Regions from separate parts of the Lysinibacillus sp. fls2-241-R2A-57 genome, predicted to be linked through region 3. Evidence: riboswitches for the same ligand, from Rfam matches in the RefSeq annotation. Region 3 holds a riboswitch; each other region holds the start of a gene.
The links. Region 3 has a riboswitch for preQ1 ahead of queF (preQ(1) synthase). Riboswitches for the same ligand answer to the same signal wherever they lie in the genome.

Region 1 (7,990 bases), on a different contig from region 3:
AAAATGAGGATATAATTACACTACAAAAAATTACAGGATTAAAAGCGTTAGGATTTTCGTTAAAAGATATTCAACAGCTAATGAGACAATCACAATGGGACATAACAGAATCTTTAGAGTACCAAAAGGAGAAATTGCTTCATAAATTGGTGGACATTAAAAAGAATATTGAACTACTTGAATATACAATTTCGTTAGCCCAATCAAATCAGGTAATCGAACCAGAGGTATTTGTTGCATTAATTCAAAATAATTTACACATGGAATCTTAGCAGCGATGGTTAAAAGGTTATTTACCAAATGAAATTGTAGATGAAATTTATACAGTATCAAATAGTTACAACGTTCGTTATGATGCACATTTAATAAACATTATAAATCAATTGAAAATAGCTTATAAGAACCAATTTACGGATACCGAAGTACATACTATTCTCAAAGAATTTTTTTCTCAACTACCACTTGAACTATTTAATCGGTTACTAACAGAACCAAATCTAATGGAGATACAGTTGGATAGAATGTTATTTTCGTCACCATTTAGTAAACAAGAAGAAGAATGGTTAATTGAAAAAATAGAGAACATGCTAAAGGAGTATAAAACAAAATGAACATACTATTATGGGGATTCATTGGGTTTACTCTTTTATATGAACCAATTATAGGTTATTGGTTATATCAAAGATTTAAAATACGTGTTCTGACTGATCCAGCAAGCAGGATACACTATTATAAGATTGTTATGCTAGGTTTGTGGATACCAACACTTATTATTTTAATAGTAGTGGCAAATTCTGAACTTACATTAGAAGAACTACGTGTAATAATGCCTAGTATTAACACAAAAGAATTAGGAACAATTGTTACATATATTGTTATAGGGGTAGCTCTATTATATAGTGTTTTACTTTTATATTACGCAATTGGATATTTTATAAGTGATAAAGTTAAAAATAAGATGAAAATAATGAAGCAAAAACAAATGAAGCAAATAGCGTTTACTGAGTTACTACCTGTTACAAAGAAAGACAAAGCCATTTGGAATCAAGTGGCATGGACAGCAGGGGTCACAGAAGAAATTATTTACCGCGGATTGCTTATATTTGCATTTAACACATTATTTCCAGAATGGTCAATTTGGTTCGTTCTATTGTGTACCTCAATAATATTTGGTCTTGCACATACATATCAGAATTTATCTGGTGTCATTAGGACAACCATCTTTGGCTTTGTGTTCGGGATGCTTGCAGTCGCATTGAACTCCATTATACCTCTAATACTTCTTCATGCTTTGATTGATTACGTGGGGAAATTAGGTGATGAGAATGAAAAGGATTAAAATAACATATTATTTTTTTCTGATTGCAACGCTTTTTTGGTAGGTATTAAACTTTATTTACATGAAAAATAATCGAACTTCAATGTGAATACAACAAAAAGGAGGAACGGTTTCACCGTTCCTCCTTTTATTAAACACTGCTCTAATAAGATCCGTCAGTTAAATTAAATCTTTGAAGTTTAAGCGCTTATTCAATACATACATAATCGGCGCACCAATTGCTAAGACAACAAATTCACCTGCAGCAACAGTTAGCCATGTCCAGAAGAATGGTACTTCCAAGGCTATGTTCAATTCAAAGGCAATGATAAACATTGTGAATGTAAATAACAATGTATTAATGATTAAACGTGCCCAAATATTTTTGACAAATTTACAAATAAGAATGAACAATCCAAGGGTAATCATCGAATGGCCTACACCGAAAAAAACATCTAGAATGCCGTTTGGTGAAAATAAATTGGAGATAAATACACCAATAATGATCCCAACGGCAAATCGTGGATTAAAGGCGACTAGATGGTTAAAAATTTCCGATACACGGAACTGTACCTCTGTAAAGCCAAATGGAGCGACTAGCAATGTAACAGCAATATAGAGTGCTGCAATAATACCACTCGTTGCTAAAAATTTTATTTTCATATATTAATTTCTCCTTAGTTTTTTTGCGTGGGATGGTTACGAACCACGTAAAGCAAGTGCAATCATATCAATGATTATGCTTGTTTGTAAAGGGTGGTAAATACTTGATGAAACTATTTTTGTACTAATAATGTAAATATTAATTGGGGAATATTATTATATTTTCTAAATAATACTTTCATCACCAAAAATTGTGGTTGATTTGTTAAGACGTAAGCCTTGTATATAAGATGATTGGAGTGGCGTCTAGTCGGAACGGAAATCAACCTCGCGTTATAGAGGTGAGCCAAGTTAGGGATTGAAAGATCATCCCGCGTTTATGGTGATGAGGAAAAATAATGGAGGAAGATGAAATGACAGTTACTTATTGGACAGGACAAAGTCTTACACTACGAGCGATACAACCAGAAGATATCGTTATCTTTGAATTTTTAGATGATGAAATTTTACGAAATATGGATTCAATACATTTTCCTCGCTCCGCGGATCAAATGAGGGAATGGGTAGAAGAGCAATTGTCAGAAGAAGATGATGAATTTCGTTTTATTGCAGTAGATAGAGAGAATAATATTGTCGGTATGATTGAAACCTTTGATTGTGATTTGAAAAATGGTGTCTTGGATTATTACTTGGCTGTATTTGAGCCATACAGAGGTAAAGGCTATGCAAAAGAAATGATTCTTATGGTTCTTCGCTTCTTCTTTTCAGAGCGTCCTTATCAAAAAGTAAATACAACCGTTTACTCGTTCAATGAACCATCTATGCGCTTGCATGAAAAATTAGGTTTCATGAAAGAGGGGCAACTAAGAAATATCATTTTCACTAAAGGAGCTTATTACGATGGTATTTGCTACGGTATGACAAGACAAGAGTTTGAGCAGAATCATGGGGCCCTGTCATAAATTTGACCATTGAGACTAGTATAGTTAATTTTCCTTACTCATACGGAAGAGTTTCTTTACAAAAGAAAGGGCTAATCCCGTCATTTGGGATCAGCCCGGAAGCTTTTACTTATTTATGCTGTGTAAGATAAACTTTGCCGTTAATCGTTACTTTAGAAGCTGAGATTAGAATTTCTTTATTTGCTTCATAATATGGATTTAAAATTTTGTCGATAGCAGCCCATTTTTCACTAGATTTTTCAGAGTCACCTTTTTTATCAAGAGCTATTGCTTCTTCATAAAGCTTTTTCAATTGTTTTTTGTCTGTTGCTTTGATTTCGAAATCAAAGTCAGATAAGTATTGTTCAAAGCTAATTGGCTTCGTGTAAAGATTAATCATTTCATTGAAGTCATTCCATAGCTTTTCAGATAATTGATCATTTTTATCTGCATCTGCTTTTTGAGCATCTTTATAAATCGCTTTTAGTTTTGGTAAGGCTTCAGCTGGAATATCTAATTCCATATCTGAAATGTATTCTTCAAATGTTACTGGTGGATATAGTGCATCTAAATAAGGTTGAAGAATCTTTTGGAATTCATCAAATTTTTCTTGTGCTTTGTCTTCTTTACCAGATTTCGTTAGTTTTATCCATTGTTCATAAATTGCTTTCAGCTGTTTTTTATCATTTTCTTTAATCACTATATTTTTTTCACTAAATCCGTACTCTTCAATGAACTTTTCAAAGGATACAGGTACCCAGCTAGCTAAAATATATGGCTTCGTGATTTTATCCATTTCAACATTGATTTTATCGACTTCTTCATACTTCTCTTCTTTTTCTAACTTCTTCATTTGATTGAACAACTTTTCTAATTTAGCCAGATCTTCTTTTGTGATTTCTTTAGGTAAGTCTTTTTTATAGACGTCAAACGTGTAGAAGTCTGCATAATCTTGTACTAAGCTACCTTCTACAGAGATTTCTTGACCTTCAACTAAGTTCATTTTTGCTATTTGCTCATCTGAAAACTTTTGGATTCCGATATAATAGTTTTTACCGTCTTTCCCTTTGATTGTAATGCTATCTCCGTAAATGTTTTTAATAGTTCCTTTAATTTGTTGCTCAGCTTTAACAGTCATTTCGTTTGCTGGTTTTGCTGTTGTTGCCTCAGCTTGATGTGGTGTGAAGACAGCCATTCCTATTGTTAGTGCTGATACAATCATCCAAGATTTTTTAGTTGTTTTTTTCATAATTAGGTCTCCCTTTAAATTTAATTGTTTTAATTACTAAAAATTAGACGCCTTTCCAACTATAAAAAGTTAGTTAAAGTTAGAAAAAATTTTAAAAAGTTTTTCACTACCTAACTTCGCAAAATTGTCAAAAAAATTTTTGTTATGTTAGAAAAAGAAATCATTCTGTAAAAACAGCGTAGTTTAGCGGTTTAAAGCGGCAAATTGAATGAAAAACTAAAATATTTTGTCAAATGTAAATGTCAGAACATTCATAATGTTGTTGACGAACCTCAATAATAACTGTAATATAGCGATACGTTCACACTTCGCTTGGATAAAGTGTGATAAATATCAGAGATCAAAATCGGGGGGATTATTTGTGAAAAGCAATTTAAAAAAGCTTTCGTTCCTGTTATTTGGGTTAGTTTTAATGCTTGCTGCTTGTGGTAGCAGTGGCTCTAGTTCATCTGATTCGAAAGGGAACGAAACGAATAATGCAAGTGAGAGCGGCAAAGCAGATGACAAAACATATAAAATCGGGATTACTCAAATTGTGGAGCATCCATCTTTAAATGCTGCAACTGAAGGCTTCAAAAAAGCAATTGAAGAATCTGGCTTAAAAGTTGAGTACGAATCGCAAATAGCGCAAGGGGATAATAGTCTTAATACAACGATTGCAAACAATCTAGTAAGTGCAAACGTAGATTTAATATTTGCTAACTCTACGCCGTCTGCACAAGCAGCAGCGACAGCAACTAGTGATATTCCAATTATTTTTACTTCTGTAACAGATGCTGTTGGAGCACAGCTCATTGAATCTATGGAGAAGCCAGGGAAAAATGTAACAGGTACGATCGATTTACACCCTGATACTATTTCAAAAACAGTGGCATTCTTAAAAGAACTTGGTGCCAAAAACGTTGGTATGGTTTACAACGCTGGTGAGCAAAACTCAGTAGCGCAAGTAAAAGAAGTGAAAAAAGTTATGGGTGAGCAAGGCCTAAAAGTGGTAGAGGCATCTGCGGCAACTTCTGCGGAAGTAAAACAAGCTACTGAATCATTAATCGGTAAAGCAGATGCATTCTATATTATTACTGATAATACAGTAGTTTCTGCTCTAGAATCTGTTATTGATGTAGCGAATGCTAATAAATTACCACTAATTGTAGGAGAGCTTGACTCAGTGGAACGTGGTGGCTTAGCGGCATACGGGTTTGAATATTTCGACATCGGTTATGAAGCAGGTCAAATGGCTGTGAAGATTCTAAAAGGGGAAGCAACACCTGCTGATACACCAGCGCAATACCCACAAAACTTAAAACTATTAATCAACAAAAAAGTAGCGGATAACTTAGGAATTGAAATCAAAGATTCTTGGGGAGCAGAGCTTTTTGAAAAGTAATGGACTGACATAGCCATCTTATGAAGCAAAGCGGGGGAGAACTAAAACTGCCCCCGCTTTATCTTCTTTTAGAGTGAAAAATTAACCTCATGTTGGAGGAAGAAACACCGCTCTGTTTCCTATAGAAAAGAAATGCTGGGGCAAAGTAGCGGATAGGATACATTGAAATTATGGTGATGAGCGGAATTATATTTATTTAAGAAATTATTAGGAGATGATTCAACTATGTTTTTAGCAATGTTTGGCGCAATGGAGCAAGGAATCATCTATGCAATTATGGCACTTGGTGTGTATTTAACATTCCGCGTGTTAGATTTTCCGGATTTAACGGTTGATGGAAGCTTTGTAACAGGGGCAGCTACAGCAGCAACAATGATTCTGCTTGGCTACAACCCAATCTTAGCGACTTTAGTGGCAATTGTTGCTGGATTTATTGCTGGATGTATGACAGGAATTCTTCACACAAAAGGGAAAATTAATCCGCTACTATCGGGTATTTTAATGATGATTGCTTTGTATTCTATTAATCTACGTATTATGGGGTTAACGGCAGAAAATACGATAGGTCGTCCGAATATTCCACTATTGAACTCAGAGACTATATTTTCAAAGTTTCAAGCGTTTTGGAGTAATTTAGGGATAGATGCTACATTAAATAACCTGTTAAAAAACATGGGCTTTCAGCAAGTACCTTCAACATGGAGTACGTTGATTGTAGTATTAATTATCACGATTTTAATTAAGTTAATAGCAGACTGGTTCTTAAAAACAGAGGTCGGACTGGCTATTCGAGCAACTGGTGATAATAAGCGTATGATTCGTAGCTTCTCAGCAAATACGGACACACTTATTATTCTAGGTCTAGGACTATCTAATGCACTTGTCGCCTTTTCTGGAGCTTTAATCGCACAGTATTCGAAATTCTCAGATGTAAGTATGGGGATTGGGATGATTGTTATCGGTCTTGCATCTGTTATTATCGGTGAAGCAATCTTCGGTACAAAAACGATTATGCGCACAACTTTTGCTGTCATTGCGGGAGCTATTATTTACCGCATTATTTTAGCGTTAGCATTACGTGTAGATTTCCTTGATTCAGGGGATATGAAATTAATTACAGCTATTATCGTTATTTTAGCGCTGATCTTACCTCAATTTATCAATAAGAGTAAGGAGCGCAAACGCAAGGTGAAGCGCGCAGCAGAGAAGACGCGAGTAAAGACGGTGGAGCAGGGAGGGAATGGCCTTGCTTAAATTACACGGCATTAATAAGGTTTTTAATGAAGGAACGCCAGATGAGAAAATTGCACTCGCAGAAATTAATTTGCACTTAATGCCAGGTGATTTTGTCACAATTATCGGCAGTAATGGTGCTGGTAAATCGACAATGATGAATATGGTTTCGGGTGCATTAACACCAGACTTCGGCACAGTTTCAATTGATGGGAATGAGGTTACAACTTTACCAGAATACAAGCGCTCCCACTACATTGGTCGCGTGTTCCAGGATCCAATGGCTGGTACAGCACCAACGATGACAATTGAGGAAAACTTAGCGTTAGCTTACTCACGTAATAAGAGTAGAGGTTTGCGTATCGGTGTTGATAAAAAGCGTCGAGAATTTTTCAAGGAATCGTTGGAGATGTTAGGTTTAAATCTGGAAAATCGCCTATCTGCAAAAGTCGGCTTACTTTCTGGTGGGGAACGTCAAGCGCTGTCACTTTTAATGGCGACGTTCACGAAGCCGTCGATTTTATTACTGGACGAGCATACAGCGGCACTTGACCCATCTCGTGCAGAGTTAATCACACGCATTACGAAATATTTAGTTGAGAAAGACAGCTTAACGACATTAATGGTCACGCACAATATGCAACAAGCATTAGACTTAGGGAATCGACTGATTATGATGGATAAAGGTCAAATCATTTTAGAAGTAGGCGAGGATCGCAAGCATGAATTGACCATTCCAGATTTAATGGCAGAGTTCGAACGAATCCGCGGTGAGAAAATGAACTCAGACCGTGCATTACTAGGATAATAAATGATAAAACGCTCATACATAGGTGTGGGCGTTTTTTCGTTGGATGTCGATATTTTTTAAAAGTTGGGTGATAAATAAAAAAAGTTGGTCGATAAACAATCAAAAGTTCTCGATAAATAAGCAAACAGTTTCGATAAAGTGCATTATAATCTAGCTAAAGGAGGTGAAAATATGCTACTGAAAAAAAAGCGGGAAGTTTCATCGAAGCAACGCGTGTTAGAAATGATTGAAAGGCGGTTACCGAAATCTCACGTTAAGTATGATTATTTTCAAGAAATGCTAGGAAGAACAAAGGCTGGTATTGCTGGCGAGCAAAGAGTAGATCGAGAATGGCGGGAAATCTATTTGGAGCATGCGTATTATTTATTGCATGATGTAGAGCTTAAGGATGAGAGTGCTGGGGGATCGACGCATCAAATGGATACATTATTTATGTCCCAACATTTTGTGC
Region 2 (12,530 bases), on a different contig from region 3:
TCCTTTTCGTGAGCTTGAAGCTGGTATGGTTGCAGGTGCAAGTGCTGGTCTTGGAGCCGTTTTTATTTTCTTCTTTATTGGTATTTTAATTTCGAGCTGGATTATGGGTGGTACAATTCCAACGCTCATCTACTACGGTTTTTTAACGGTTTCACCAAGCTTTTTCTTTGCAATTGTATTTCTTATTTGTAGTATCGTCGGCATTTCTGTTGGTAGTTCATTAACAACAGTTGCGACCGTTGGCGTAGCTTTTATGGGCATTGCAGGTGCAATGGACATCTCTTTATCCATTACAGCTGGGGCAATTGTTTCTGGCGCCTTCTTTGGAGATAAAATGTCTCCCTTATCGGATACAACAAATCTTGCATCTGGTACGGTTGGCGTAGATCTTTTCGAACATATTAAAAATATGGGTTGGACAACGTTTCCAGCTTTCTTAATATCATTTGTTCTTTATGCAATATTATCGCCAACAGGAGCAGATACTTCATTTGAAACAGTTGAGCAATTTAAAGAGGGCTTACTGTCAACTGGACTTGTTCATTGGTATACATTATTACCAATTGTAGTTCTTGTTATTATGACATTTTATAAAGCACCCGCACTGATTACACTTGCAGTCGTCTCAATTATTGGTGTTGGACTTGCCTACATACAAGAACCGATTGCACTGTCAAATGTATTCAAAATGCTTTTTGATGGCTATGTCTCTAATACTGGTAATAAGGACGTAGATGCATTACTGACACGTGGTGGTATGAACAGTATGCTATTTACAATTGCATTAGTTTTATTAGCATTAACAATGGGTGGTCTATTATTTACGCTCGGCATTATTCAAAGTATTTTATCGAAGGTGGAAGGTTTCTTTAAAAGTGCTGGCTCTGTTATTACAGGCGCTGCCATTACAGGGATTGGCGTCAACACATTAATTGGTGAGCAATATCTATCCATTCTTCTTACTGGGGAAGCATTTAAAGCACAATTTGAGAAGGTTGGACTTGCCCCTAAAAATCTATCCCGTGTCATGGAGGACGCAGGTACTGTAGTGAACCCTCTTGTTCCGTGGAGTGTTTGTGGTATTTTTATTGCTAGTGTACTAGATATACCAACAACATCTTACCTGCCATATACCTTCTTCTGTCTACTCGGACCAATTTTAACAATCATCTTTGGTTGGAGTGGCAAAACATTAACGAAGCTTGAAAAATAAGATTGGTAGCTGATATTAAAGAAAAAAGAGAAATCGATGCCATTCGATTTCTCTTTTTTCTTGTTTGACTAAATCATTCTATTTTCTTTACCCTATTTCTCTGTTAATAGCAGTATATTTCCGGAGATTTACTACCTTGAGAACTTTTATAGACTAACTTTTTCGATTTATCGACCAACTTTCGATTAATATCGACATCTACCTCCATGAAACACTAAATTTTTCATTAAAAAAGCGCGAGAAATCAACGTTTCTAAATTAATTTCTCGCGTTTTTAGGTTTTGAACGAGTTTTGTCCCAGCTACCTTTTTTGTTGAGTATCTTTCATGTTAAACTGTAAATTAATAGTAGTCGTGTTTGAATTGAGGGGTTAAATCGAAATGAGAAAATGTTGTTTTAAATTGAATTTACCATTAGAAGGTGCCAAAAAAAGATATTGCGATTGGATAGATGAGGAAATTGATAAATCAATCCATATTTCACAACATGAAAATGGATGGACATATTTTGTAGACTTAGAAGGAGAAGCGTTCTTTGGTTTAACAAATGAATCTTGGATGGAACTTGCAATGGATAATTCCGTTACTTATGGATACTACGACGAGGATTTTAACGCAGAGCTACTAGTAATAGAAAATGGCAAGTTAATACGAGAATTTTCACTTTATGAAGATGAACCAGATGCTAATGAGAATTTTGGATCTATTGAATATGAAAAAAGTTCTCCAATAGAGGATTGGAATGATGTAGCAACTTTTCTTGAAACGGAATTAAATATTTAATTAAAATAACAAGAGTATGTTTTGAAAAACTATTCAATACATACTCTAATTTTAATATATTTCTAACTTGATACATTTGTCTCCTAAGATGAAACGTCGTCTGTCTTAATCATTTTTTCATTGTCCTTTGATGATAATAACTCATCTAATACCTGTTTCTTCTTATCTTAATCAATATCCAAGACGTCACCTACATTTACACATTTGTCTTCATAAGAACTTGCAATTGGATTTTCCATTTATTATCCCTTTTCCAATTGTAAGGATTGTTTTATTATCAATATTAGAATCTGCAACGCCAAGTATTTTTGGCAAATTCGTTCCTTGAAAGACTGATTAATTCTTTATCTATACATATTCAAATGACTTTATTTCAACAAATCCATTTTTCTTTAAAATCTTAACAGTTGATAGTTCTTTATCTGACAAAACCTCTAAAACTTGATATTATGACCTTTTATACAATACCCATTTCTTTCCCTATTTTCTTCATTTTATTTATGACTGTATTGAGCTGCTCCATTGTATGGGTAGCCATTACTGTAATCCGCAACCTGCTTGACCCTTTTGGCACAGTTGGTGGTCGAATCGCTGGAATAAAGACACCTTCATCCATAAGTTTTTCAGAAAATTGCACAGCTTCACGGGAATCTCCAATAAGAAGCGTTATAATTGGTGTTTCCCCCTCATTAACTACAAAACCGGATTCCCCCAATTTTAAACGTAAATACTTAGCATTATTCAGCAATTGTTCCCTTCGTTCGGGCTCATTTTGAATAATGGATATTCCTTCTCGTGCAGCCTCAATCGCACTTGGAGATAAACCTGTTTGGAAAATAAATGATCTAGCGTTATTTAGTAAATAGTTTTTTGCAATGGACGACGTCGCCACAAAACCACCCTCTGCACCAATCGCTTTACTCAGCGTACCCACTGTAAAATCAATCTCATCTTTCAATCCAAAATAATCAGCGGTACCTCGACCTTCACTTCCTAAGACACCTGTCACATGCGCATCATCAATCATTATGTAAGCATTGTATTTCTTTGCTAGCGCAACTATTTCGGGAAGTGGAGCAATATCACCATCCATACTAAAGACGCCATCCGTCACAATTAACTTCTTTCCATCTCCATGTGATTCTCTCAATTTATGCTCTAAATCCACCATATCCGCATGTTCATAAACAATTGTTTTTGCTTGACTAAGGCGACAACCATCTATAATACTCGCATGATTCCAAGCATCAGAAAATATAATGTCCCCTGCCTTCATCACACTCGAAATTACGCCAATGTTCGCTAAGTAACCACTGCTGAAAACAATGGCAGATTCAGTTTTTTTCAAATCCGCAATTTCAGATTCAAGCTGTTCATGAATATCGAAATTGCCAGTTGTTAATCTCGAACCACCAGCTCCTGTACCGTATTTACTAATACCTTCAGATGCTTTCTTTTTCAACCGAAAATCTGTTGCAAGACCTAAATAGTTATTAGATGAAAAAAGCAAGAATTTCTTACCATTCATGATTACCTCGCTCTCATTGCCATTTGAAAACGAACGTAACTTCCTTGTCAATCCTTTCTCTTCTATTAATTGTAGTTCCCGTTGAAACCAATGATCCATTTGTTAATCCCTCCTAATGAGAACAGGTACGCTTTCTAAATAATCTATATAAGAGTCTAGTTCAACTTCATCTGACACAAAAAAAGCACGCCCTCCGCTCTCACAGCCTTCCCTTTTTAACGGTGTAATTCTAACATAACCAATGTCACGATTACTTACATAGCCAGTCACGTAATCTGGATCATCAGACCAACATAATTCTGCAATTGTAAACGGAGAATTTGCCACTTTCGACGCCAGAGCCAACGCTTCACGTACACGCTCATTAAAGTCCCCATCAGCATCTTGCCAATCGATTCGTGATACACGAACACCCTTTTGCCCCCGATCGTCAAGCCGTATGCCGGTTTTACTATTTAGGATGATTGCCCCACGGAGATTTTGATTACTACTAAGTTGATGAAAAGCAACATTCAGTGCATGTTCCGAAACACCTAATGAGGTTAGTATCTTTCTTGCTTCACTATGGGCCTTTTCGATTGAAGTCGCCTCAACTGTCGTAATTTCTAAGGGTGGCATATACTGAATCTGATCAGGCGCAATTTTTTCAACGGTAATTTGAATAAAATCAGCATCGCCACGTGAATGATTACTTGCTTTGTTCAATAACTGTTTTACAATTGGCTCTATCTGAGATTTACTACCTATCCGTTCACCACCAGATATATGCTTTTCCCCAAGTTCAGGATTTCTTTCAGCCGCACGCATTCGAATACTATAACACGCTTTTAACATGATTTTTACCAGCTACTTTCCTATTAATTGTATATAACATTTTCGTTAGAGGATAAACACTAATAGCTGTGATTACCATGCCTGGAATAGCCAAAACTAATAACGGTAAAAATGGAGTCCCTAACGTAAAAGCCAAACCAAATCTAGCAATCGTTGTTCCAATTGGACCTGCCAAAACAAGTACCGGAATTGAAGTCCCAAATAAAACTATGAGCAGTCCTACAGTCAATCGAAAAATTAAGGCGATCTCTACATTTAAGATCGAATGTATACCTAATAAAAATAAGATTAAACTTGCAATGATCCCCGCTAGAAAATATCGCTTAAATCCAAACACTGCTGCAATCGCAACTGCAATGGGTGCTGATAATTGAAATTCAGACCCAGGAATACCTGTTGGAATTTTAAACATGCCTGTAACGATAATAAGACAAGCTAACAATGAAATCTGAGCAAGATCATATGTAGAAAACTTTCTGATCATTTTATTCCTCCTATTCTCCCTAATTTGTGTTAACCATATTAAATAATAAGTTAACACAAATACGGATTGGAAAGTAGATAAAATGGTAGGATTTTTTATTATTTGTGAAAATGGGGTTTTGTTACTTATCGAAGGTTTAAATTAAAACCCCTGATTTTTCTACGCTAAGCAGAAGAATCAGGGGTTTTATTAAGATTTATTGCTTATTAATCTTCTTTAGAGAATGTGTATCAGAAACAACATCGTTCTTGTCTACTATTAAACTTACTTTGCGTTTATAAAGTAAACTAGATGATCAGTCCATTTGTCGTCCTCGAATATGAATCCTTTCCTCGTGCATTCATACACCATTCCAACACTTTCTGCTAACTTTATAGATGCCATATTATCAAGGTTTATGTGAGCTTCTATACGATGATAATTTAATTTTTTAAACGCTAGATCTAAGGAAGCTTTTACAGCCTCATTCCCATAACCTTTTCTCCAAAACTGGTTATGAATTGTATATCCGAACCTGGCCCATTGAAATTCTTCCCTCATAATTGTCGAAAAGTCTATAAAACCAATATGAGTATTATCTTCTTTTCTAAACACTCCAAATACATAGACCTTGTCATCTTCAGCCATTTGATAATGTTTAGTAACTAAATCACGAAACCATTCTTTCGTACAGATGCTCATATCTAATTTACCTTGATCGTATTTATGTTGAGAAGGTAAACGATTTTCATATTGGGTTAGCCAAGAAGAATAATCACCTTCTTCAAGAAATCGAATAACTAATCTATCTGTTTCAGTTCTTATTTTATTCAATCGAACACCTCATCTAGAATACTTTCTATTCTTATATAGATTATTCGACATAAGGGATTTTTTTCCTTCCTATCCTGTACTTTCACATCGTCCCAAGTTAATCATAATCCTCTTCTAGAGATTTTTCCTAAAGACATTTTTGTAATGGCACTATACCCCTCTTTTATTCCCCCATACAAGGGCATGCAACTGTGGCAGTACTTTGACATCTGTTAATTCCTCATCCTTCATCACTTTATCAATCAGCGCATGATATTTATCTAATAAATGTGTAATTAATCGTGAATTGTCCGTCGTCGTGAGATCATCGTTACCGACTTGGAGATAAAAAGGAATCATTGGATACCTATGGTGAATTTGTTTAGCATACTCGTAATCCTCTTGATTGAAAACGACTACTTTGAGGGATACATGGTGATTACTGTTTCGATTTTTTAGTTTTTCGAAGATATCAGAGAGCACCGAATAGTTTGTGGTCATTCCAGAACTAGGTGGCTTTGGGGAAATTGTCAGTTCATCAATCTCATACATCCATTTTTGCCACCTACTTCCCTGAGTTTCCACCCCGACCTTTATGTCATTTTCCTTTAAAATGGCAATGAGCCCCTCCAAATTTCGGATGAGTGCAGGGTTGCCGCCTGAAATCGTGACAAATGAAAAGCCACTGCCTCCGAGACGTTTCAACTCAGACCAAATCTCTTCAGCTGTCATTTGGACAATAAGATGCTTTCCGCTGCCATCCCACGTAAATGATGAATCACACCAAGAACAGGAATAATCACAGCCGGCAGTTCTCACAAACATTGTCTTTTGGCCAACTACCATTCCCTCACCTTGAATCGTCGGTCCAAAAATCTCGATAACAGGTATTTTACTCAACTTCCATCCACTCCCGTCTCGCTTCTGCATAGCTTGTCGGAGTTTCATATAGCCGGATAAACTCAACACGCGCACCGTTATATGTTTGTTCATCAAGTAAGGCCTCAGCCAACTTTTCGTAAATCCAAACAACAATGTTCTCTGCCGTCGTATTCATTGGTGGAAGCGTTTCATTTAAATAACGATGATCCAAATGAATCTCTATTTTTTCTTTCCATATTCCTTTTATGTCGCCAAAATCAATCATCAAACCGCGTTCATCTGTGTATCCACTTAGTCCTAATATTACGCGATACGTATGACCGTGCAGGTTTTTACATTTCCCCTCATAATCATGTAAATGATGGGCAGCATCGAAGGTAAATTCTTTGCTTACAAGAACGCGCTTGGCATGATAGTTCAATTGATTTCTTTGAATATCTACATCTAGTTTTTGGAGCTTATCGACGATTCTAAAATCTGACATGCGTTAAGACTCCTTCCTGTTACTCAAATACTCATCAAGCCCTTTTTTTCGCAGTTTACATGCTGGGCATTCACCACAGCCATCTGCTACTACACCGTTATAGCAAGTTAACGTTCTTTCTCGAACAAATTCAAGTGCTCCAAACTGATCAGCAAGCTCCCAAGTCTGTGCCTTATTCAGCCACATCAACGGTGTATCGATCACAAAGGAATCATCCATCGATAAATTTAACGTTACATTCAAGGATTTAATAAACACATCTCGGCAATCCGGATATCCGCTAAAATCTGTTTCGCAAACGCCAGTTACAATATGCTTAGCTCCTACTTGGCTCGCTAAAACGCCCGCAAATGAAAGAAAGAGAAGATTTCGACCTGGTACAAAAGTCGATGGAAGCTCACCATTTTCACCGTCTTCTACCTTTATGTCTTGTCGTGTCAATGCATTCGGAGCAAGCTGGTTCAGGAGTGACATATCAAGAATGTGATGCTTGACACCGAGCTCCCCTGCTATCATCTTCGCACATTCAATTTCAAGACGATGCCTTTGACCATAATCAAAAGTTACTGCCTCAACCTCTTGAAAACGTTCCTTTGCCCAGAACAAACAAGTTGTACTGTCCTGGCCTCCACTAAATACAACAATTGCTTTTTCCTGCTTCATGTGTAAAATCTCCCTTGTATCAAAAAAACAGCACTATAAGAAAAAGTACTGCTTCTTCTTAGTTTTTTTAGAGGGTAGCTAAATACCTCTTTCTTGATTGAACTATTCAATTCCGCATTTATCGATAATCAATTTTTTCTGGATTAATATCGTGATTCATTAAACGACATATGAATATTTTGTACTTTGGTTCCCCAATAATGTTAAATCCGTCAGTCCTTCTTCTAGGCTTTGGCCAGACATAAAAAAACCTCCTTGTAAAATGTTTCCCAACACTTTTCAAGAGAGGCATCACCAATCAATCTATTAAAACATAAGTAAAAACATAAAAAAAAGCCACGTCCGATATGGACATGGCATAATTATCATGTTTCCATAGTTTTTTATAGAGGGTATCAGCTATGAACCTCTCCCGTTCTAGTCCGGGCATTCTTTTGTTCAATATAATACAAAAAAACAGTACAAAATGTCAAATTGTTTTTTTATAAAATCTGCTTCTCTGAAAAAACCACTGTTATCCTGCCCTATATTTTGCAGTACACTATACACTTTACTGAGCTTAGATTCATTTATATTTTTCGAACAGCTCTCCTTAAGGGAGCTAAGAGCGGTTTACCCAAAATTTATTATTTTGGACATTTAAATGCTATTTATATTTACAAGGAGCAATTATTGAATGTTAAAAATCGAATGAATAGTATATTAACATCAATTGTCTATAATTGTGATTTTAGTAAAAAATGACTCTACGGATCAAAGTAATGAAAGGTTCAAATGGAGCTATACAGATTCACTAATAAGCTGAATCAAACCAGCTTTTTATATTTTCATTAAAACCGCACTACTTATGATACGGTTCTTCGTAACATGTGTAAGTGCGGTTTTAAATCTCTAATTCTATGCTAATTTAAAATTATACCTTTTCGCTCTTATAATTAAAAATGAAGGTCGACGAAATTCTCTATTAAGACTTGGTAAATTACACACTGCTTCTTTAGTTGGTATTGGCTCAATAATTTTTTCGATTTGTAAACTACTTTCAATAAGCGTATTTAGGATAGTAGACATTGTACGGTGATATGTCACAACATTATCAACTAACCAATTTTGAGAACGTAAGCCTTCATCCTGATAATTGTCTACTGCAAAATGAAGTAGGTTACCCTCATGATTTGTGATCCAATTTTCTTTTCCCTTATTTGCTGTTACAATTGGGTGCTCTAGAGAAAATAGTAAAATCCCTCCTTCGCATAATGCCTTACTTATCTTCTTTATGAGTAACTGAAAATCTGCAATATAGTGAAAAGCTAATGAACTACTAACAAAATCAATTGTTCCATTCTGTACTGTCATATCTTCAAATGCAGCCTGTTCAAAGGTTAGACACTCATGAATATGACGCTTTTTTGCATTAGCAATCATATTTGAAGAAATATCAATTCCAGTAACATGTTTTGCACCTTGGCTAATACAATATGCTACAAAATCTCCCATTCCACAGCCAATATCTAATACTACTTTATTTTTAAGGGGAGGAATTAATGTGAAAAAGTTTGGCTGTTCAAGTAAATTGTTATAATTATATTCTCGTGCTCGTATTTCTTGGTATTTCTCAAAAAACGTATTGTTATCATATATATTCTGTTTCATATTACCCTTCATTTCACCATAACGTTATGAAGTATTTGCGCAAATTAATTATCACATGTATACAAAAGTAAAAATAGACTTATAATTCAGTTTTTGTTACGATGTAGATAGAGGCATGTCTTCTTTATTAAATTCCATGAAAACAATATATTAAAAGGCAGAAATCCCACTCGATTTCTGCCTTTATTTTTATGGTATTACTTTATAGGAACTATGATGGGTTCAATTGCATAGGGTTCTTTAATGAGTTCTAGTGCACCCTCACTGTCCTTCTTTTTGTAAATACCTACCACAGGAGTAATCATTATCGATGTTGCTTTTTCATCAAAACGGTTTGTAGTAATACGTGCTTGATTCCCGCTTAGGTCATTGAAATCTGTACTATGTCCTGTACCTCTGTGATGAACAATATTATACACATTTCCTAAATCATCGGACACCTTGTACTCAATTAATACGCCACGCCACTCTTCTTCCTCTTTAGCTATTGACGCCATATCTACTAATTCTGAAATTTTCAGTGTTGTAGAGACAGGTGTTTCTGTTATTTCTCTAACGATTACTTCTGTACCTTCAGCTTCCGTTATTATACTACCTTTTTCAAATACTTTAGTTTCACTTGCGAGCTTTGCTAAAGTGAATTCAAATGACCAGTCTCCTGCTATTGCATTATTTATATTATTTAAATCAACAATTTCATTTCCTTGGAAAGTAATTTGTACTTTCTCTGGCTTTGGTCCTTTAATGAGTTCGTAAATATATAATACAGCATACTCTTTGTCATTTATTTTTTTGACAATATAATGATTATCGAATCCACTATGTTCATATCTATTTTCAAATTCATCAGCAGTTATTTCACCCTCTAAGATCGGCCTTTCCCCTAAGGTTTTTTCACTCTTTATTGTGTAAGCTATCGTAATATTTTCTCCATCGTAAACAGCATCTGTTACAGTTACTTCAACATTATTACTTTCTTGAGTCGTTCCAATACTTGTAGAATATTCATCATGCTTTTCGAATACATACTTCTCGTCATCAACGAATAACCCGAATATATTCCCGACAACCGGTATGTTTGCCGCAAAAGTAGGGAATGCGTAGCCAATTGAAATACTTGAAGCAACTAAAAATACAGCTGCAGCCACAAAACTTCTTGTTAAATGCTTTTTCTTATTTACTTTCATTACATTTCTTTTAATTCTCTCTTTTTCAAGAGTACTCACTTCCATCGGGTCCATATTCATGTCGATTTTTAAGTGATTAAATTGTTTATATAACTTTTTCATGTCACACTTCCCCCTAATCGAATCTGTTGTAACCGTTTTTTCCCACGATACAATCTGTTATCAATCGCAGCCTTTGTCAAACCATGATGCTCAGCAATTTCTTCATTTCTCATATTTAAAAAGTATTTCATCGTAAAAATATCACGGTCTAATTGGTCTAATTGGCTCATCATTTTTAATAATTCTTCTGTAGAAGTCTTTATCAAAAATTCTTCTTCAGCTGATTTTACCGCCTCACTTTTTTCATCTATCTCATAAAACAATGGCGATTTAGATAACTTTCTTTGTTTATTGATTGCTTTATATTTTGCTATTGTGCAAATCCATTTTCTAAAATCCTCTTTATCTCCTTCAAATTGCTTAGCATTTTCGAAAGCTCCCAAAAATGTATCACTTATACATTCCTCTATCATTTGAGGATCATTGTAAGATTTTAAAGCATTATATATAACTGCTTTTACGATACCGACATACTCGTCGATTACATATTGAAGTGCTTCTTCTCGCTTTTTCTTAAGATACTTTATAAAGTTTTCATTAGTTATCCTCATCCAAACACCCTTTCTTAAAACATAAGAGTCCCTACACTTAAAACATCGCTCAAAATTAAATTAATTCTCATAATCATTAGAAAAATTGTGAAATATTTTCAAAAAAATAAATAGTACGCCATATCAAACATACTACATTCTATTTATAAGTTTCTTTTCGCAAATTCAATAATATTACAAAAGCAGTAAGTATAAACAAAAACAGACCAAATCTTAATCGATTTAGCCTGTTATAGTTTATCTTTTTATACTTTAAGGTCTTCACATAAAAATTCCATAATAAAAAGCAGGGAATTCTTTCGAGATTTCCCCACTTTTTTAATATTATTCCAAAATTTGAATTTCTAAAGAAAACCACTAAGCATTTTATATAGTACGTCCCTACGTTAAGTCGCCGCTGCTGAGGAAGCAGCAGCTTGGTCAGCCTTTACACAATCAATTGCGACAACGAGTGCAATAATGATAGTTTCCATCTCTTCATTAAATATTTGTACCTTGTAGCTATCGCCCCAAGTGAACCACTCCTTGTTCACTTTACCGACGACTTCACCTTGCTGTAAGATTTGAAAATCCATATCCCACCAGTTACCTTCTACCTCAATGCCTGCCGCATCAATTGTATAGCGTGCTTTAAAGAAAGAAAACTCCTTCTTAATCGTTAACACCTCTTGACCGTTTACTTCAACAAAAAACTTCGGTAAAAAGCTGAACACCTTTTTCGTAATAAGCGCGACCTCATCTCTTGCTGCATTCATAATGGAGAACGTTTTTGGAATTTGCATAAAACTGCCCTCCACGTAATAAACATCCTTCTCCTGCTGATCCTTTACGGTAAATTTTCCACTTAAACTGAATACCTTCTGCTTTATATAAAGTTGCTTCATACTACGCCTCCTTTTTAATAGCATATTACTTAGTTTTTATCATAGATAATAATTACAGAAGTGGTTTTTATATGGTTCATCACCAAAACGTGTGGTTGATTTCCGTTCCGGCTGGGCGCTTTGTAGCTGACGCTTCGCTTTCGCACAGAGCAAAGCTTCCTAGGGGCGTCCGATGAGCCGCTTCACTCGCGTTGCTCGCTCCAGGGTCTCATCTGTGACGCTGATCCCAAAGGAGTCGCCCAGCCTCCACTTCAATCAACTTATATACATAGCATACGTTTTAACTAATTTCATCCACAACTTTTGGTGATGAGCCTTTTATATGTATAATATTTAATGAAATTTGAATACATTGCTAGTCTATTCACCATATAAATAACTCTCTTACTTGTAACATGGAAATAAAGCCTATTCAAGATTGCTATATCTTAAATAGGCTTATTGTTTTTTTACAGAGAAAACGCCCTTACTTATGGTACGGTTCTCCGTAACGC
Region 3 (11,683 bases):
ATCTATTATTATTTTAGCAAAACGCTATCAAGTTGAGCTGCCTGCTAAATTTTTATGGCGGCGTTTCCAATTTGTTTATATTCCATTTGTTGCAGCTAGTGTTTTGTATGCAGTAAACGCATTACTTCATTATGATGAAAGCTTTTGGAATTCGCTGTATCGTCATATTGTTTTAGGAGATTTTTCTGGATGGTTTGTCATGACAATCTTCCAGTTATACATTCTGTTCTTTATCATAAAAAAATACCAGCTATCAAGCATATGGCTAACTCCAATTATGTTAGCACTTGGTATTTTATATATGACTCTTGTAAAGCTAAATATTGAATTCTTTATAGAAAATGATAATCTTGTTCGTTTACTATTTGTTGGCTGGCTTCCTTACTTTGCAATTGCTTATTTAATCGGTATGCATTATCGATGGGTTGCATCAAATATTAGTAAGTACAAATTGGCTACGCTAGTTTTCGTTGTTCTTTCAACATCAATACTGGCGATAAACTATTATTTGGGAGCCACTGAAATCACATCTAGACGATTAGATATGATGTTATTTATTTTTTCAATAACTTTATGCATTTTAGCATTTGGTCAAATTGTGCCGAAGCTAAAAATCATTAATTTAGTAAGTCAATATTCATTTGGTATATTTTTGATTCATTGGCTTGTTCAAGAATATTTAGTTCCATATACGGTACAATTACCGACAACCTTTCTCCAAGTCCTCACTCTATTCCTATCGAGCTTGATTGTCTGTATGTTTATTATAAAACTCATTTCGTTTTTACCTTATAGTGCTTATCTAATTGGCAAGGCACACATCAAAAAGCCATCTCAGTAATGAGATGGCTCAAAGCTTTTGCGTTTATCAAATTTTCGCGCAACGTAAACTAGCCCATAAACAAGTGGCGTTGCTACAATCGACGCTAAAAATTTAAACATATACTGTGTTATAAACAACGTTAATAATACTTTAAATGGCATTACTCCATAAAAGGCTATCGTAATAAATAGTGCCGTATCGATGAGTTGGCTTACCATCGTAGACGCATTGTTTCGTAGCCAAAGCTTACCGTTTCCATGCTTTTCCTTAAATTTACTAAATATCATGACATCCAAATTTACACTAACCGTATACGCTACAAGGCTTGCAATAATGACACGCATGCTGCCACCAAGAATTATCTCAAACTCCTTCTGATGAGCAAAGGCTTGTGCAGGTGGTAGCGCAATGGCAATAGCAATAAAGCATGCCGCAAACACTTGCGCCATAAGCCCCGTTCTAACCGTTCGACTGCCCGCTTCCCTACCGTACACCTCACAAATTACATCAATAAGAGGATAGGTGAAAATAATAAGTATCGCTGCTGCCGGAAGTATCATCCATTCGCCTATACTAAACACTTTAACGGCTAAAACATTTGCCAAAATTAAAAAGCCAACAAACAACCCATTTAAATAATACAGCATCAACGATTATCCACTTTTTCAGGATACATGTCGTGGTTCATCAAACGATGCTCCGCCATTTTTTCATATTTTGTGCCTGGGCGTCCATAGTTACACCAAGGATCAATGGACAAGCCACCACGCGGCGTAAACTTACCCCATACCTCGATATAACGAGGCTCGATTAGCTTAATTAGATCATTCATGATGATGTTGACACAGTCCTCATGAAAGTCACCGTGATTACGGAAGCTAAATAAATAGAGCTTTAGTGATTTACTCTCTACTAGCTTTTTATCTGGAATAAAAGAAATATACATTGTCGCAAAGTCAGGCTGCCCTGTCATTGGACAAAGACTTGTAAATTCTGGGCAATTAAATTTCACAAAAAAATCGTTTCCTGTATGCAAATTATCGACTGCTTCAAGTACTTCCGGTGAGTACTCAAATAAATACTTTGTGTTTTGGTTGCCAAGGAGTGTTAAATCCTGTAAGCCTTGGTCATCTGTTCTACCTGCCATAAAAATGCCTCCTCAAGTTGTGAGAAGTCCATTATGCATGAAACCTAATAAAAAAAAATAGCCATATCCGCATTTTTGGGACATGGCGTAAATGACGTCATCCATAGTTTTTTATAGAGGGTATGCGCTATGAACCTCTTTCGTATTCGCTAGTTATCTTAACTTAATGAATGCATTCAGTCAACTAATTTTTTTCACATCATAAACATTGACAAAAATACCCTGACATTATATGGTTAGTTACATAAGTAATTAACCAATTAACCAAGGAGGTGGATCGTGATTCATTCTTTAAACAATGAAAAGCCTATTTTCCAACAAATACGCGAACGAATAGAGGATGGAATTTTAGATGGCCACCTACAACCCGAAGATCGCATTCCGTCCACAAATGAATTTGCAAAGGAATATCAAATTAATCCTGCAACAGCTGGAAAGGGCGTGAACGAATTAGTGGATAAAGGCGTAATTTATAAAAAACGCGGTGTTGGCATGTTTGTTAGTACTGATGCTCGCGAGATATTAATTGCAGAGCGGAAGGAAAATTTCTTTAAGCAACATATAGAGCCATTGAAGAAAGAAGCAATTAGATTAGGTATTTCAGATGAAGAATTACAAAATATGTTACAAGGGAGTTAACGAATGAAAATCGAAGTGAAAAATGTTAGTAAATCATATAGACAAAAGGAAGCTTTAAAAAATGTCACTTTTACAATTGAAGGGCCGAAAATCATTGGATTTTTAGGTCATAATGGTGCTGGCAAAACAACATTCTTAAATTTATTATCAGGACTTATCGCTACAACTAAAGGAAACATCTCTGTTAATGGAGAAAATGTTTTCAATGTACCTTTAACGCTACGTGATATTTGTTTTGTTGCAGAGAGCGGAAACTTTCAAGAGGAAATGACAATTGCACAATCATTAAAGGCAAATAGCTTCTTTTATCCAAAGTGGGATCAGCGTCTCGCAATGGAGCTACTCGACGTTTTTGCTCTAAATCCAAAGGATAAGGTTCGCAGTTTATCAAAAGGAATGGTGTCTGCGTTAGGCATTATCACAGGCTTTGCTAGTAATGCAGGGATTACAATCTTTGACGAACCCTATATCGGACTTGATGTAGCTGCCCGAAATACTTTCTATGATTTATTAATTGAACAACAAACCGAAAACCCAAGACTTTTTATTTTGTCTACACATTTAATTGATGAGGCAAGTGAGCTATTTGAAGAAATACTTATTTTACATGAAGGGCAATTACTGCTTCAGAAAACAGCGGAGGAATGGCATGAGCATATTGTTGCTGTAAAAGGTAGTGCTTCTGATGTCGAGCAGGCAATTAACGGGTTAGAGATTATGTATAAGCATATGTTTATGCAGGAGCTAACTGCAATTGTCTACGCTAACGGTCAATCCATCGAAGGACAGAATATTATCCTTGAGCGTGTTTCATTACAGGATATGCTCGTGTATTTAAGTAAACAGCAGAAAGTGGGGACTAATAAATGAAAACAGTTAAGGGTAGCTTTTATATATTATTTCAAAGCTATAAAAAACAGATTATAACTTTTTGGTGTATTTTATTTTCAATCGTTCTATTTTCGTTATTCTTAGATAATTTCATTGGACAAAATCTTTTCATTGCACTCTCCATTTCTATACCTGTCTATATTTTTTACGGGGTGATGGCGACAAAGCTATTAAATAAAACATTTCCCTATTTTTTAAAACTTGGATTAAGCCGCTTGCAATATATATTCAATGTGGGGCTCTATTTCATCTGTTGGAGCTTAATAAGCGCCTTCATTATTGCCTGTACACAAAAAATAATTACTTACGTTTCTAACCTATTCATTATCCATCCTATTTTTCTTTTCGATAATACTCCCTCATTTTTACAAACGATGGTACTTGATACTGTTTTACTGCTCTTCTTCCTAATCTTTGGACTTTTGTTGAATCTTGTTTTTTATCGCTTAGGAACTATCGGCGGTTACAGTTTTATAGGGTTACTTTGCTTAATTCCAATTGTTGTGATCATTTTTGAGTTGTATTCTTCTTTGTTTGACCTACTATCAAATATGACTACCTTTACTCTATTAAGTAGTTTTTTTGTTTTTAGTGTAATACTCTTCACTATCATAACAATGACGATACGAAATGCTTCCGTCAATCCAGCATAATTCTAAAGGCTATTTGGAATACAAAAAAATGATGCCAAGCCCCAATTAAAGGACTTGGCATTTTTTATTAATCACGCTTATCTTCTTGCGTTGTATAGTCAATGGAATTAGCGATGTCAACTAAAACTTCAGGTGTCACCTTATTTGAAACTCTTTTATCAATCCACAGCATATATTGCCAATCTCCTCTTTCATAAGCAAGAACATTGAAACCCGAGATTTCCATATAGGTTGAAGTCGTCCCGTTTTTCAATCTGAATGTCTTTACTATATATTCCTTTTTAGACGGCAACTCGAAATGATTAGGACGAACAGTTATTTTATAATGATGCTCAGGAAGTTGATCGTTAACAAATGTGACTTCAAAAAAATCATTCATGTCACCATCCAGATTATTAAACCGACCAAAATGATGTGTAAAACTAATAGGAGGTACTCGAAGTGGTAGCTTTAGTTCTTGATGAAAGTGCCGTTCAAAATCTGAAGTAGCTGATTCAACCGTTTTATAGCCTATTTCAGGATAAATTTCTTCGTAAAGACTGAGCGAATCATTAATATAGGCATCACTTGGTTGGGAAAATAATAAACAACAAGAACTTAAGCAGAGAGAAAAAATTCTATCCATTTTATCACCCCTCGTATCACTTTAGGTGTAGTTTTTCCCAATTCAATGAATTTATGTGGCCCGTTGTATTATGTTCACTGTTATTTATTCATTTTTTTCATGACTAAGTCCAACTTGTTTTAAAGCGTGGTGAAATAGATTTTTTTTTACGCCAGACGTCTATATTTCTCCTCTGGCGCGTTGGTATTACCTTGCTTCCGCGGGTATTCTCCTCTGTCACTCGGATTTAAATAAAGAAAAAGCAATTATTCGCACTCATTAAATGCGAACAATTGCTTTTTAGATTAGAAAAGTAAATGTGCAACTATTGCTGCGATTGGTAGTGAAATAATTGTACGTAGTAAGAAAATAACGACTAAATCCAAAAATTTAAGTGGAATTTTCGTACCTAAAATTAGGCCACCGACTTCTGACATATAGATAAGCTGTGTAACAGATACGACAGCAATGACAAATCGTGTAGTTTCAGCTTCAATTCCTTCTCCTAAAATTGAAGGTAAGAACATGTCTGCAAAACCAACCACCATCGTTTGTGCTGCTTCAGCTGCCTCTGGTAAACCGAGCACTGTTAAAATAGGCTCAAATGGCTTCCCTAAAACTGCGAAAATACTAGTGAATTCAGCAAGCATTAAAGCTATAGTACCAAATGCCATAACAATGGGCGCTACACCAATCCATAAATCCAGCACATTTCTAGACCCATCTTTAATAAATTGGCGAGGATCACGATTTGCATGTGCGACTGCTAAAGCATTTTCCAAGCCGTGTGTCACAGAGTTATAGCCTTTAGGTAATTCCTCACGTGATAAATCTACTGGAGTACCATCGATATAAGTATCTTCCTTGTTAGCAAGCGGATAAATTCGCGGCATAATGATCGCTAACACTAGACCGCAAAGTAAAACCGTTAAATAATATGGGATAAAATAGCGTGACAAGTGCACTGTATCTAATACTACAATACAGAATGTGATGGACACTACAGAAAAGCTAGTTGCAATAATAGCAGACTCTTTTTTCGTATAGTTCCCCATTTCATATTGTTTACTCGTCATTAGAACACCAATTGTTCCATCCCCAACCCATGACGTAAGTGCGTCGACCGATGAACGACCAGGACTTTTAAAGAGAGGACGCATGATTTTCACCATCATTGTTCCAAAAAATTCAAGTAAGCCGAAGTTTGTTAAAAATGGTAAAAGCACACCCGCAAATAAGAAAATCGTAAATAAAAATGTTACCAAACCATCGTCCGGGTTCATTAATAGCCCACCAGTATTTTCATTGTTAATCGCTGATGGTCCAAAATCAAATACAACCATTGATGCAAATACTAAACCAATAACTCGGACAATTGTCCAAAACCAATTGACATAAAATAATGTATCTAAAATATTTGGATTCTTTGTATTATTGCGTGGAATGAATTTGGCAATGAGTGAACCAATAGCAGAAATCGCAAATATAATTATAGTAAAGTAACTAATAACAGGTGCAACAACACCTGCTAATAACTTTGCTAAAATAGCAATTGGAACTTTCCATCCCTCATCTGTTAATACAGGTGTCATGAATAATAGAACACCAATAAGAGAAGGGATTATGAAGTAAAAGTATGAAGAAGTAGGATATTTTTTCATAATTAAAAGCCTCATTTCTCTAATTTTATCGAAGTTGTATACATCAGGCTTGTTAGTTATGTACTGTTAAACCGCCAAAAAATGTATATCTGTATAAAGTGAAACTTTAATCAGTGGAAATTTATTCATTCTCGCTGATTACTAGTCTTCAGCAATTGGGCATTTACGAGCGGTTAATGAGGGACAAAATAAAAAAAGCATTCCTCTAAAAAGTAATAAAGGAACACCCAAACACTACTTTTTTTATAATTAACATCCGCAATGCAAAAATTCTATGCATTAATTCTTTTAGAATAATCACTATCATTCATTTTTATGAACTTAAAAAATATCGTAAACCTACAATACAACGGTTAATTCTACAACAAAATGAATTTTTATTCAATCTAAATTTTAATATTATTATTATTCTCTGCTAATATTATCTGCATTTTTTCTTTGTACCATTACCTTTCTACAAAGCTCAATTTTACAATAGCTGAGTCAGTTGAAATTTGGTGAAACTCTCCATGAATCCTACCTATTTTGATTGCCTAAGAGATTTAACCAGCCCTTAATAGGCATACAAATAGACCACATTGTCTTTCATCTCATATGTTAGTTATGAACCACAACTTATCAAAACAGGAGGTTTTACCATGGATAGACGTATGCATCATATGCAGCATATGCAACATATGCAACATATGCATCACCATCATCATGCAAAAGGTCCACATTGTTGTCCACCGATAACATGTCCAACTCAATTTGAGCCACCATATTGTTGTCCACCAGAAGAATTTGTACGCACTAACTACATCCATACAGTTGTACCACATGTACAGCCAGCACATGTAACAACAGTTAATAAACATATAATTGATCATCAGTATCATTTCCCTTGCACTGAGTCTGTAGTGAATGAATGTTGCGAAACTCATACACTTTGTGAAATGCCACCGGATCCTTGCCATATGCCGCATCATCATCACCATCACATGAACCGTCATCATATGGGCTATTAATAAATATGCGATGAGGTTAAAAATACCTCATCGCATATTTTTCAATAGCACTCTCTTTTGAAAATGCCTATTACTATCGTTTACTATTTACTCTCATTTCATAAGAAAAACCGAGCACCTATATAAGGTACTCGGTTACTATTTTTAGTACATTTTTAAATATTGGTCGCGTTCCCATTGGTGTACTGTTGTACGGTACATGTCGAACTCGATTTCTTTTGCTTCTTTAAAGTTTGCATAGATATGCTCACCTAAAGCTTCTTGCGCTACTTTATCATTAGCAAGTAATGCTAAAGCATCGTCAAGTGCTGGTGGTAAGTTTACTATGCCGTTCGCTTTACGCTCTTCTTCAGTCATTACATAGATGTTACGATTAATCGCAGCTGGTGGCGTTAATTGTTGACGAATACCTTCAAGACCAGCTTCTAAAATAACAGCCATTGCTAAATATGGATTTGCAGATGGGTCCACAGAACGTACTTCTACACGAGTTGAAAGACCACGTGCTGATGGAATACGGATAAGTGGTGAACGGTTTTGAGCTGACCATGCTACATAACATGGTGCTTCGTAACCAGGTACAAGACGTTTATAAGAGTTAACTGTTGGGTTTGTTACAGCTGTGAAACCTTGAACGTGAGCAAGGACACCCGCCATGAATTGCATTGCTGTTTCAGAAAGACCTAGTTCAGTAGATTCATCGTAGAATGAATTCTCTTTACCTTTAAATAATGAAACATTGAAATGCATACCAGAGCCAGCTTCACCGAATAATGGTTTTGGCATGAATGTAGCATGTAAGCCATGTTTACGTGCAATTGTTTTAACTACTAATTTGAACGTTTGGATGTTGTCACAAGCTGTGATTGCATCTGCATATTTAAAGTCGATTTCATGTTGTCCAGGAGCTACCTCATGGTGAGATGCTTCGATTTCAAAGCCCATCTCTTCTAGCTCTAAAACGATATCACGACGGCAGTTTTCGCCAAGATCCGTAGGTGCTAAATCGAAGTAACCACCATGGTCGTTTACTTCTAATGTTGGTTCACCTTTTGCATCTAATTTGAATAAGAAGAATTCTGGCTCAGGCCCTAAATTGAAGCTTGAGAAGCCCATCTCTTCCATTTTCTTAAGGATACGTTTTAAGTTGTTACGTGGGTCACCAGCAAATGGCTCGCCTTTAGCAGTGTATACATCACAGATGAAACGTGCTACTTTACCTTTTTCAGAAGTCCAAGGGAACACTACGAAAGAATCTAAATCCGGATGTAAATACATGTCCGATTCTTCGATACGAACGAAGCCTTCAATAGAAGAGCCATCAAACATCATTTTATTTTCTAGAGCTTTGTCTAATTGGCTTACAGGAATCTCAACGTTTTTGATTGTGCCAAGAATATCTGTAAATTGTAAACGAATAAAGTTTACGTTTTTTTCCTCGATAAGACGTTTAATGTCCTCTTTTGTGTATTTACCCACAGTTTTCCACACTCCTATAAATTGTCTAGCTTTTATTATTACCCTATCCTATTAAAATAATCTAAACTGTTCACCAAAAGCGTACGTTTACTTTAATTAATAGAATCGAGATAAATCCCCTTGTCGGATGGATGATTTTTGCATGCGCTGTGCTTGACGCATTTCTTCACGCATGATGCGACGTAATTCTGAGTCACTTAAATTTGGTTCTTCTGTTGCAACAGCGTCATTCTTTTTAGCGAATAGTTTTTTAATCTTCGCCATATTCATGCCCTGTTCCAAGTAATCTTTAATTTCAAGCAGTATGTCGACGTCATTTAATGAAAACATTCGACGATTGCCTTCTGTTCGGTGCGGCTCAATTAAATGGTGTTCTTCATAATAACGAATTTGACGTGCCGAAAGCTCAGTTAATTGCATCACAATATTCATGGATAATAACGGCATATTTCGTCTAATTTCACGACTCATTTAAGTCCCTCCAATACCCGCTAATCATATAACGAAATTTTTACACTGTCAACTAGTCATGTAAGGTTTCCTTACATGGATTAAAATATTTTTTTCGAATTGATGAAAAATTGTAAAAAACTATTCAAAACGGATGTATTGAATAGTTTTTTATCTCCTATTTTCGGATTTTTTGTACTGCACTACAAATAGCAAATTTCACATGTTCGTATGTTAACCCACCTTGAATAAATGCTGTAAACGGTGGACGAATAGGACCGTCTGCTGTGAGTTCAATACTGGAACCTTGAATAAATGTTCCTGCCGCCATTATGACATCATCCTCATAACCAGGCATATACGCTGGCTCTGGTGCATAATGCGCATTAATCGGCGAGTTCGCTTGTATTTCACGACAAAAGGCAATCATCTGCTCCGCTGTTTGGAAAGAAACAGCTTGAATTAAATCCGTACGATCAGCCTCATAGCTTGGCGATGTATTCATCCCAATTTCCTCAAGCATTGCTGCTGTGAAAATGGCACCTTTTAATGCTTGCGCGACAACATGTGGTGCTAGGAAAAAGCCTTGATAGAAATCACCGAGTGTATTTAATGTAGCACCAGCTTCAGCACCAATACCTGGTGATGTCATACGATAAGCACATTTTTCTACTAAATCTGCACGACCAGCAATATAACCTCCAATTTTCGCAAGGCCTCCTCCTGGATTTTTGATCAGTGAGCCTGCCATTAAATCAGCACCAATCTCCGTTGGTTCCTGTGCTTCCACAAATTCACCATAGCAATTATCAACAAAAATAACAGCATCTGGTGCTAATTCGCGGATTTTTGCACACATTTCTGCAATCTGCGAAACGGTAAAGGATGGTCGTGTTGCATAACCCTTCGAGCGTTGAATAGCAATCATTTTTGTATTTGGCGTAATTGCAGCTGCAACACCTTCCCAATCAATCGTTTTGTTATCGATTAAATCTACATGTCGATACCCGATTTTATAATCCTTTAAAGAGCCCGTGTCCTTGTCGCCGCCATCGACTATTGACTGCAATGTATCATACGGTTGACCCGAAATATAAAGTAATTCATCACCAGGACGTAACACGCCGAATAAACTAAGCGTAATTGCATGTGTACCTGAAATAATTTGCGGACGTACAATGGCAGCCTCCGCTCCAAAGACCTCTGCATATACACGCTCTAGATTGTCACGCCCTTCATCATCATAGCCATAACCATTAGACGGGTGTAGATGATAATCGCTTACTTGATGCTTTCGGAACGCAGCGAGCACTTTTTGTTGGTTGAAGAACGCCATGTCCTCTACCTTTGCATGAAAAGGACGCACCTTTTCTTCTATTTTAGTAGCTAACGCTAGTGTTTCTTCCATTAAATTGGTTGTAAAAGTCATTTTATTCTTCTCCATTTCACTTTTGTTCAAATCTTATCTTAACAATTTGTGAGCTTGCCTGCAAAATTTGCTATTGTTTCTAATTGCATTTTACGCTAATCTAAATTGCGGAATTAATCTATTACGTCCTGCTATAATAGGATATTTAATATCTGATAATTCCAAAGCATTAGTTGATACTTTTCTTAGTAGAAACTTCTACGCTACAAAAAAGTGTTTGTAACTAATAGAAAAGATCAATTCATATAGGGAGTGAAAGTGTTGGCTTGGGAGGTTTTTAGTATTATTGGAACAATTGCCTTTGCTATTTCCGGGGCAATAATTGCAATGGAGGAAGAATACGATTTATTCGGTGTATATATACTCGGAATTGTAACCGCTTTTGGCGGAGGAGCTATACGAAATTTGCTCATAGGATTACCTGTAACAACGCTGTGGGGGCAGGATATGATGTTCCAAATTGCCATTGCAGCAATTACAATTTTTTTCTTATTTCCACATCGCCTCATTCAACATTGGCATCGCTGGGGCAATTTCACTGATGCTATTGGTTTATCAGCATTTGCGATTCAAGGTGCCCTCTATGCCGTGAAGCTCGACATGTCCATTAGTGCCGTTATTGTAGCTGCTGTCTTAACAGGGTCAGGTGGTGGAATTGTTCGAGATTTATTAGCTAGACGACAACCACTAGTCCTCCGTGATGAAGTCTATGGTGTTTGGGCAGCACTAGCCGGGCTTATCATCGGGCTTGAATTATTTTCAGGGGATTTCTTTTTATATGTATTATTTGGTGTAATTACAGCACTAAGAGTTCTTTCATATATGAAAAAATGGCGTTTACCGTTACGGAAGTTGCAGCGGGCATAGCCACGTTTCCTTACATCACTGCATAACAACAAG

Region 1: it holds a riboswitch for preQ1, as region 3 does, so the genes downstream of both, QRN68_RS18740 (QueT transporter family protein) here and queF (preQ(1) synthase) in region 3, are expected to answer to the same signal.
Region 2: it holds a riboswitch for preQ1, as region 3 does, so the genes downstream of both, queC (7-cyano-7-deazaguanine synthase QueC) here and queF (preQ(1) synthase) in region 3, are expected to answer to the same signal.

The regions. Positions count from the first base shown of each region.
Region 1 covers NZ_JARVRU010000128.1:591-8,580, reverse strand. The annotation lists gene QRN68_RS18750 (MerR family transcriptional regulator) at 1-272, shown strand, start outside; gene QRN68_RS18745 (CPBP family intramembrane glutamic endopeptidase) at 608-1,339, shown strand; gene QRN68_RS18740 (QueT transporter family protein) at 1,499-1,981, opposite strand; PreQ1 riboswitch class I at 1,990-2,034, opposite strand; gene QRN68_RS18735 (GNAT family N-acetyltransferase) at 2,335-2,883, shown strand; gene QRN68_RS18730 (hypothetical protein) at 2,993-4,111, opposite strand; gene QRN68_RS18725 (ABC transporter substrate-binding protein) at 4,473-5,495, shown strand; gene QRN68_RS18720 (ABC transporter permease) at 5,721-6,749, shown strand; gene QRN68_RS18715 (ABC transporter ATP-binding protein) at 6,742-7,536, shown strand; partial or broken gene QRN68_RS18710 (nuclease-related domain-containing protein) at 7,711-7,990, shown strand, end outside.
Region 2 covers NZ_JARVRU010000220.1:1,563-14,092, reverse strand. The annotation lists gene nhaC (Na+/H+ antiporter NhaC) at 1-1,213, shown strand, start outside; gene QRN68_RS26065 (hypothetical protein) at 1,594-1,995, shown strand; gene bioF (8-amino-7-oxononanoate synthase) at 2,453-3,622, opposite strand; gene bioW (6-carboxyhexanoate--CoA ligase) at 3,626-4,357, opposite strand; gene QRN68_RS26050 (hypothetical protein) at 4,338-4,841, opposite strand; gene QRN68_RS26045 (GNAT family N-acetyltransferase) at 5,106-5,654, opposite strand; gene queE (7-carboxy-7-deazaguanine synthase QueE) at 5,805-6,533, opposite strand; gene queD (6-carboxytetrahydropterin synthase QueD) at 6,526-6,999, opposite strand; gene queC (7-cyano-7-deazaguanine synthase QueC) at 7,003-7,662, opposite strand; PreQ1 riboswitch class I at 8,032-8,078, opposite strand; gene QRN68_RS26025 (class I SAM-dependent methyltransferase) at 8,560-9,312, opposite strand; gene QRN68_RS26020 (DUF4179 domain-containing protein) at 9,510-10,601, opposite strand; gene QRN68_RS26015 (sigma-70 family RNA polymerase sigma factor) at 10,598-11,152, opposite strand; gene QRN68_RS26010 (LURP-one-related/scramblase family protein) at 11,539-12,036, opposite strand.
Region 3 covers NZ_JARVRU010000002.1:23,087-34,769, forward strand. The annotation lists gene QRN68_RS00205 (acyltransferase family protein) at 1-841, shown strand, start outside; gene QRN68_RS00210 (queuosine precursor transporter) at 835-1,470, opposite strand; gene queF (preQ(1) synthase) at 1,470-1,970, opposite strand; PreQ1 riboswitch class I at 2,068-2,114, opposite strand; gene QRN68_RS00220 (GntR family transcriptional regulator) at 2,250-2,609, shown strand; gene QRN68_RS00225 (ABC transporter ATP-binding protein) at 2,613-3,479, shown strand; gene QRN68_RS00230 (hypothetical protein) at 3,476-4,153, shown strand; gene QRN68_RS00235 (hypothetical protein) at 4,221-4,778, opposite strand; gene QRN68_RS00240 (YjiH family protein) at 5,063-6,418, opposite strand; gene QRN68_RS00245 (CotD family spore coat protein) at 7,057-7,425, shown strand; gene glnA (type I glutamate--ammonia ligase) at 7,570-8,904, opposite strand; gene QRN68_RS00255 (MerR family transcriptional regulator) at 9,001-9,375, opposite strand; gene QRN68_RS00260 (methionine gamma-lyase family protein) at 9,533-10,783, opposite strand; gene QRN68_RS00265 (trimeric intracellular cation channel family protein) at 11,045-11,650, shown strand.